2 regions of the Ruegeria sp. YTSC004 genome follow, and region 1 is predicted to be linked to the other one. Evidence: riboswitches for the same ligand, from Rfam matches in the RefSeq annotation. Region 1 holds a riboswitch; the other holds the start of a gene.

What was found. Region 1 has a riboswitch for thiamine pyrophosphate ahead of thiB (thiamine ABC transporter substrate binding subunit). Riboswitches for the same ligand answer to the same signal wherever they lie in the genome.
Region 2: it holds a riboswitch for thiamine pyrophosphate, as region 1 does, so the genes downstream of both, thiD (bifunctional hydroxymethylpyrimidine kinase/phosphomethylpyrimidine kinase) here and thiB (thiamine ABC transporter substrate binding subunit) in region 1, are expected to answer to the same signal.

The regions. Positions count from the first base shown of each region.
Region 1 covers NZ_JBXWMJ010000006.1:63,820-68,018, forward strand. The annotation lists gene AC2FFP_RS12290 (thiamine ABC transporter ATP-binding protein) at 1-142, opposite strand, end outside; gene AC2FFP_RS12295 (thiamine/thiamine pyrophosphate ABC transporter permease ThiP) at 129-1,676, opposite strand; gene thiB (thiamine ABC transporter substrate binding subunit) at 1,652-2,632, opposite strand; TPP riboswitch at 2,666-2,771, opposite strand; gene AC2FFP_RS12305 (ArsB/NhaD family transporter) at 2,909-4,199, opposite strand, start outside.
Region 2 covers NZ_JBXWMJ010000003.1:86,217-90,415, reverse strand. The annotation lists gene AC2FFP_RS07400 (thiazole synthase) at 1-174, opposite strand, end outside; gene thiS (sulfur carrier protein ThiS) at 178-372, opposite strand; gene AC2FFP_RS07390 (FAD-dependent oxidoreductase) at 356-1,333, opposite strand; gene thiD (bifunctional hydroxymethylpyrimidine kinase/phosphomethylpyrimidine kinase) at 1,330-2,133, opposite strand; TPP riboswitch at 2,179-2,284, opposite strand; gene dnaJ (molecular chaperone DnaJ) at 2,414-3,568, opposite strand; gene dnaK (molecular chaperone DnaK) at 3,643-4,199, opposite strand, start outside.

The DNA.
Region 1 (4,199 bases):
ATCCAGCGATAGTCTCCAACAATGTGGACTTGCCCGCCCCGGAGGGGCCGACAATGGCAATGCTGTTGCCAACCTCGATCTGGATATCGGCGTTTAGGGTGAAATTCCCGTTTTCAATCACGCAGTCGTCAAGCTTCAGCATGCGAGCGCCCTCCTCGGTCCAATAGCCAGAATGCGCCCATGGACAGCAGCAACAGCAGTAATGCCCCGCCGGCAGCCGCCTGCATCTGATAGGCACCCATCAAGCGGTAGATTTGCAAGGGCAGGGTCGCGATCTGCGGATCGGCGAACAGTGCGATCACGCCCAGATCACCCATTGACAGAGCCGCCCCAAGACCAGCGGCGAAACCGATCTGTGGACGCATGCGCGGTAGCAAGATGCGCGTGAAAAACGTCCATTTTGTCATATCCAATGAAAGCGCGAGACGTCCGTGCCTAGCGGTTATGTCGCGCGCCGCGGGGACCAGAATGCGTAAAGCAAAGGGCAGGGCCATCGCGGCATTCACCAAAGCAGTGACAGGCAGAGCCAATGTCGTCGGATTTGCCAAAGGCCGGATCAGGATGAACAGGCCCGTACCGATGACCAGTGGTGATGCCGCCAAACCCAAAATGCCACTGAGTTCCACAAGCCCGTGCCGGCCGCTCGCGACGGCGGTGGCCATGGGCAAAGCAAGCAAAAGCAGGACAGCGGTACTTGCAGCGGCAACAAGGACCGAGATCAACGCGGCACGAAAAACGATTGCGGGCATGTCAAACAACCCGGCAACTCCCGAAATTACGACCGATGCCAAAGGCAGTAGCAAAAAGACGGCCGCTGCGACGATCCAGAATACATCTATCGTCGGCGCACCCCCGTCCCAGCGGCGCAATGCGCGATCAAGGCCTGTTCCAAAACCGTCCCCGCGCGAAAACTTCAGCGCCACTAAAGCGGTCGCAGCTGTCAGGGCAAGTTGCAGGGCGGATAACAGGGCGGCGCGGCCCAGGTCGAAATCGTAGGTGAAGGCCTGATAGATCGCCAGTTCGATCGTTGTAGCCCGTGGTCCTCCGCCCAAGGTGAGGGCGACGGCGAAGCTGGTCAGGCAAATGGCGAAGATTACTGCAAGAACCCCGGGCAGGGTCCGTTTCAGCATGGGCATCTCGATCAGTCGAAACATGGCCATGCCGTTGCATCCCAGTTGTGCGGCCAGGCGAAACCGTTCTGCCGGAATTTCCTGCCAGGCTTGCAACACAAGGCGTGTGGCCAGAGGCAGATTGAAGAACACATGCGCCAATACGACGCCATGCAAGCCGTAGATGCGTATGGGCGGCAGGCCGAAAATGCCAAGGATGTCCGAGATCCATCCCGACCGGCCAAAGACTTGCAGCAGACCCAGAATGGCAACGATGACCGGCAGGATGAAGGGCGCGCCCAAAAGCGCAATTAAAGCCCGTCGGCCGGGGAACCTCCGACGTGCCAAAGCCCGCGCAACCGGCACGGCCAACACCACGCTGAACAATGCGGACAGTGTGGCTTGGGTCAGCGTGAACCGCAGCGCAGCCCAGTCGGCGGGAGTGAACCCGCCGCTGGTTTCAGCACGCAGTGCAACCGCCGCAAGAGTGCCCAGGATCAGCGCGGCGACCAGAGCTGCCGCACCGATACCGGGCCATAGGCTTACTGGCTGAGCGCGTTCTGCCATTCTGCCAGGGCCTGATCCCGCACGGCGGCGGCTTCATCGGGAGAGAACAGCAGCGACTTTGCCGGCACTGTCAGGGTGTCAAACCCTTTAGGCAAACCTTCTGCCGGGGTTACGGCCGGGTACATCCAGTTGGTTGTCGGAATAATTTGCTGGAACGCATCCGAGACCATGTACTGCAAAAACTGATCCGCCAGTTCGGCCTGATCCGTCGCGGCCAGCTTTGCCGCAACCTCAACTTGCAGATAGTTGCCCTCGTCAAAAGCGGACGCGGCCTTGCTGCCGTCATCCTCGGCGATCAGGTGATAGGCCGGAGATGTGGTGTAACTGAGAACCATGTCCGACTCGCCCTCAAGGAACAGGCCGTATGCCTCGGACCAACCTTTGGTGACGGTCACGATGTTGTCGGAAAGACCTGCCCAGATTTCGGGTGCTTCGTCACCATAAGCCGCTTTGACCCACATCAGCAGACCCAGACCTGGTGTGGACGAGCGAGGGTCCTGGATGATGATCTTGGTGTTGCTGTCCGCCAGTTCCCGGAAGTTTGCAGGCGCTGTCGCATCCGCTTTGTGAACGAAGGCGAAGTAGCCCCAGTCATACGGTGTGAACGTGTCATCGGTCCATTCGATCGGCAGCGCGAAGTCGGCAGAGACGGAATTGGGCGCAAACAGGCCGGTTTCCCGGGCCGCTGCAATCAGGTTGGTATCCAGACCAAGCACGACGTCGGCGTCAGAGTTTTCACCCTCAAGCCGGACACGCGACAAAAGTGCGGCACCATCTTCGACGCCCACGAGGTTCAGCTCGCAGTCGCAGGTTGCCTCAAAGGCTTCTTTGACCTGCGGGCCGGGGCCCCAATCGGATACAAAGCTGTCATAGGTGTAAACGGTTAGCTGAGGCTTGTCGGCAGCGATGGCCGTAGTTGCACTCAGAAGTCCCGCAGCAATTAGCAGATGTTTCATGTCATCCTCCATTGCGGCGAGAGGGCAAGGATGGATGAAACCGAAACCCTTCCCTCCGCCGGTTCTAGCCGGTTCAGGTTCTACGGGTTCGCTTGATAAGCATCTCAGCGCGGCAGGCCGTGCTCCCCGAGGTGAGGCCGTCACTAGGGGGGATTGGCTAGAAAGACAACCAAATTCGGTGCCTCAGCGCGGTGCGTGTCACATGCGGGCAAGTAAACCTGTCCGGAGTCGGACGCCCTTTGAACCTGTAATACGTTTGGTTCAAAGGGCCATAGGTCAGAAGTAACGCAGCCAAATATAGACGTTCGCGATCATCAGGGTGAGGATCATGATCGGGAATGCAATTTTGGCGAAGGCGATGAAGCCGATGGGCTGCTTGGCCTTTTCCGCAAAAGCAGCCACCGTAAGGTTGGCGCTTGCCCCCAACAGTGTACCGTTGCCGCCCAGACAGGCCCCAAGCGCCAGCGACCACCAAAGGGGTTCAATCGCGTCCTTGCCGCCGAACGTGTCTGCGGTGGACTCGATCAGAGGGATCATCGTTGCCACGAAAGGAATGTTGTCGAGGATTGCGGACAAAATGCCGGAGGCCCAAAAGATGAAGAACGCGGTCCACATCATGTCGCCTTGGGTCAGCTCCAGCACTTTCTCACCGAAGAATGCCAGCAGTCCAACATGTTCGACACCGGCAACGATGACGAACAGCCCACCGAAGAAAAAGATTGTGACCCATTCAACTTCGCCAAAGATGTGGTGAACCGACTCCGACTGTTCTTCACCGCTTTGGTGGCCATAGGCCAGCAGCATCAACAGGCCTGCACCGGCCAACGCTGACGTACCCGGCTGAATGCCGTAGCTGTGCCCCAGCGTGAACCCCAGCAAAACCAGAGCCAAAACGGCCAGAGACTTGATCATCAAGACTACATCAGTAACCGCTTCGGATTCGTTGAACCCCATAATCCGATCGCTGGCCGATTTCGGAATGCGGGCCAGTTCCTTGCGGTTCATAAGGTAAATAATGCCGGTCAGGACAACCAGACATATGGCCGAGATAGGCGCCAGGTTCACCACGAAATCGTTGAAGCTAAGCCCTGCGGCCGAGCCAATGATGATGTTGGGTGGGTCACCGATCAGCGTCGCTGTTCCGCCCACGTTCGAGGCCAGGATCTCGGCGACAAAGAACGGGAACACACGCGTTTCCAGGGCTTCAGTGATCAGCAGCGTAATCGGGGCGATCAGCAAAACGGTCGTCACGTTGTCCAGCAGGGCCGAGAACACCGCCGTAATCAGCGTCAGCATGATGAGGATGCCGGTTGGATTGGCTTTCACCGCTTTTGCGGCCTTGATCGCTACGTATTGGAACAATCCGCATTTGCTGGTGATCCCCACGATGACCATCATGCCGATAAGCAGTGCCAGAGTGTTGGCGTCCACACCCGCCACGGCCTGTTCCTGATTGATGATGCCAAACAGGACCATCAGGGACGCGCCCAGCATCGTCAGAATGGCGCGGTTAACCTTTTCGGTGATCAGGACCGCATACACCAAAATCAGAATTCCGGTCGCGATC
Region 2 (4,199 bases), on a different contig from region 1:
ATCGCGGATCATCTGCCAAAAGGTTTGTCCTGCGCCTGCTTCGCGTCGCAAAGATACGGTGGCCACCCCGGCCCCGCTGTCCCGAAATGCCTGTTCCAAGATTGCAGGGCTTGGATATTGCGCGGTGCCCAGCATCAGCGGGTTCGGCAGTGATGTGCCGTAGACGGTCTTCATCGCTCACCCCCCCTGCATCGGGGCGACGACTTCGATCCGATCGCCATCCTTGATTTTACGGGCCTTGCGCAGGCTCGAAGGCACAAAACCCTCGTTCACAGCCGTCGCCACCCGGCCCGAAAACCCGCATTCCTGCAAAAGGCCGGAAAGAGTTTCGGCCTGCACGTCGCGCATCTCGCCGTTAAGTACGATCTTCATCGACCATCTCCGAATGTTTGTTGTCCAACGCTAGGTCAGCCACGCCCTTGGCCAGTGCAGGGGCCAGCAAGTAGCCGTGGCGGTAGAGGCCGTTGGCATAGATTGTCGGTCCCAGCCGCCGAATACGCGGCAGGTTGTCGGGGAAAGCGGGGCGCAGATCGACGCCGGTTTCCAACACTTCAGCCTCACCAAAGGCGGGGTTCAGGGCGTAGGCTGCGCTCAGCAACTCAAGCATCGAGCGTGCGGTAATTCGGCTGCTATCCTCGGATTCGATCATTGTCGCGCCCAGCATGTAGACGCCGTCGCCGCGTGGAACGATATACAGCGGCACGCGTGGATGAAGCAGGCGTATAGGCCGGGTCAGTGTCACGTCTGGGCACCGTATCACCAGCATCTCACCCTTCACGCCGCGCAAGTCCTGCAGGTATTCGCGCGCGTGCAGACCTCTGCAATCAATGGCGTTGTCCAATCCCGTCGGAGCGCACGCATGATGGAATTCAACACCGTGATCCTGAAGCTGGTGCGACAGATCCAGCAAGGCCTGACGCGGATCCAAATGGGCTTCCGCAGCAAAGTAGAGACCTTTTTTGAAACCATACAGATCAGGCTCTAATAAGGTTATTTCTCTGTCATCAACTTCAGAAAACCCCTCAGTTCTGCGGGCGAAACGACGCAGATCCGGCAGATCCCGTGGGTTAGCAACAACCAGTGTGCCGCGCCTGTGGACCTGAGTGCGTTTGGCCCACCAGTCGATTGCCAATTGCCCCAGACGCAGGACAGGTTCCTCGGCGTTTTCATACTCGCACCAAGGTGCCAACATTCCGCCCGCCCACCAGGAGCAGCCATGCGGCCCAGGTGCACCACCGGGATCAAACACCTGAACCTTGGCCCCGCGCGCGACAAGTTCGGAAGCAACGGCCAACCCGGCCACACCTGCCCCTATGATCGACCAGACGGTCACGCGGGCCAAACCTGATGGAAGTGATGAACAGGCCCGTGACCTTGTCCGATTTTTAGAGCATCAGCCTGAGCGATAGCGCCTTGCAGATAGTCATGTGCTTGCGCCACGGCCTGGGGCAGCGAAAGGCCCTTAGCCAACCCGGCCGCTATGGATGAGGACAGCGTGCACCCGGTTCCGTGGGTGTTGCGGGTCTGTTGGCGCGGCGCTTGAAACTGAGCAATCACGCCCGAATGTGAGATCAATATGTCATGGCAGATGTCACCCTTGCCGTGACCGCCCTTCATCAGAACCGCACCAGCGCCAAGTGCACACAGATCTTGCCCTTGTGCGATCATCTGTTCGAGGCTGTCCTCAGACTCAGAGCCCAGCAGGCAGGCTGCTTCGGGCAGGTTTGGCGTTAACACCGTCGCGCGCGGCAACAATACGTCGCGCAGGGTTTGCACCGCCTCTTCTGCCAGCAAGGCATCGCCGGATTTCGCGATCATGACCGGATCCAAAACTACCGGCCCATCAAATTCGGCGATACTATCTGCGACACGTTGGATGATCTGAGGGGTCGCCAGCATTCCGATCTTGATCGCACCAACATCCAGGTCGGTCAGAACAGCCTCGATCTGGGCTACAATTACGTCCAGAGGGATGCCATGCACCGCCGTAACTGCGCGAGTATTCTGCGCCGTCACTGCGGTAATCACGCTGGCCCCGTAAACGCCAAGCGCGGACATCGCCTTGAGGTCAGCCTGAATTCCAGCCCCTCCGCCGCTGTCAGATCCTGCGATTGTTAAGGCAATGGGTGCCATGTCGTTGCTCCGGTTCAAAATGGGCAACGGGCATGGAAAACGTCTAAACACTAAAAGACCGTTCCCTACGCCGGTATTGCCCGGATCAGGTTCGATGGGTTAGCGCATTCACGCCTCTCAGCCCCCAAACAGGGCACCCCAACGGTTGGGGCGACACTCTCAGGGGATGGCGGGGGAATCAAGGGCCAATTTTGGTGCAGATTACGGTCAATCTGGACTTATGAAATGCAAAAGCCGGCCTCAACGGACCGGCTTCTGTTTGATGTTCAGGTGTGCAGGTTCAGCCCTTCATACCGTCCCAAAATGACTTGACGGACGAGAAAAAGCTTTTTGATTCCGGATGGTTATCTTCGCCCAGATCGTCGAACTCACGCAGCAGCTCTTTTTGACGGCTGGTCAGATTGACCGGGGTTTCGACGGCCAGTTCGATGAACATATCGCCAACGCCACCGCCGCGAAGGGCGGGCATGCCTTTGCTGCGCAAGCGCATCTGACGTCCTGACTGGCTGCCAGCCGGAATTTGCACGCGACCCCGGCCACCGTCGATAGTGGGCACTTCGATCGAACCGCCCAGCGCTGCCTTGGCCATGCTGACCGGAACACGGCAATACAGGTTTACGCTGTCGCGCTCGAACAGCTTGTGGTCCGAAACTTCGACAAAAATATACAGGTCGCCCGGGGGGCCACCGCGCATCCCGGCCTCACCTTCGCCCGCAAGACGGATGCGTGTGCCGGTTTCGACACCGGCCGGAATGTTGACCGACAGCGCGCGTTCTTTTTCGACGCGCCCGGCGCCGCCGCATGATTTACAGGGGTTCTTGATAATTTGACCCAGACCCGAACAAGTCGGGCACGACCGTTCAACTGTGAAAAAGCCCTGTTGCGCCCGCACTTTCCCCATGCCCGAACAGGTCGGGCAGGTTGTGGGCTCAACCCCGCCTTCCGCACCCGAGCCGTCACAGGCCGAGCAGGCCACGGCAGCAGGCACGTTGATCGTCTTTTGCAGGCCAGAGAATGCTTCTTCCAGGCTTACACGCAGGTTGTAACGCAGGTCTGACCCGCGCGCGGCCCGTCGACCACCCCCGGTAGCACCGCGCTGACCACCCATAAAATCGCCGAACAGGTCATCGAACACGTCCGAGAAGGCACTGGAGAAATCGCCCTGTCCGCCAAATCCGCCGCCGGGACGGCCACCGCCGCCCATACCGTTTTCAAACGCGGCATGACCAAAACGGTCATACGCGGCCTTTTTTTCGGCATCGCGCAAGACGTCGTAAGCTTCGTTCGCTTCTTTGAACTGAGCCTCGGAATCCGGGTTGTCCTTGTTGCGGTCGGGATGCAATTCCTTGGCTTTCGTGCGAAAGCCCTTCTTGATCTCGTCCGCTGATGCGCCCTTGGACACGCCGAGCACATCATAGTAGTCGCGTTTTGACATCAGTATTTCCTTCTGCCGCAACGTAATCGGGCCGGCCCGGTGACCGGACCGGCCCGAATTGGCCCGGTTTCCCGTTACTTACGCTTTTCGTCGTCAAGATCTTCGAATTCGGCATCGACGATATCGTCTTCACCAGCCGGAGCGGCATCCGCCGCCGCAGGCTCATCCTCGGTCTCTTCAGACTGCGCCTTGTAGATGGCTTCGCCCAGCTTCATGGCGGCTTCGGTCACGTTCTGAATGCCTGACTTGATCTTGTCGGCATTCTCGGTTTCCAGCTCGTCCTTCAGCGCGACAATCGCCAGCTCGATAGCTTCGATGGTGGTCGGGTCGACCTTGTCGGCATGCTCTTCCATCGACTTCTCGGTCGAGTGGATGAGGCTTTCCGCCTGGTTCTTCGCCTCGATCAGCTCGCGGCGTTCCTTGTCCGCCTCGGCGTTCTCTTCGGCGTCCTTGACCATCTTGTCGATATCTTCATCCGACAGACCACCCGATGCCTGGATGGTGATCTTCTGCTCTTTGCCGGTGCCTTTGTCTTTGGCCGAAACCGAGACAATGCCGTTGGCGTCGATGTCAAAAGTCACCTCGATCTGAGGCATGCCACGCGGTGCGGGCGGAATATCTTCAAGATTGA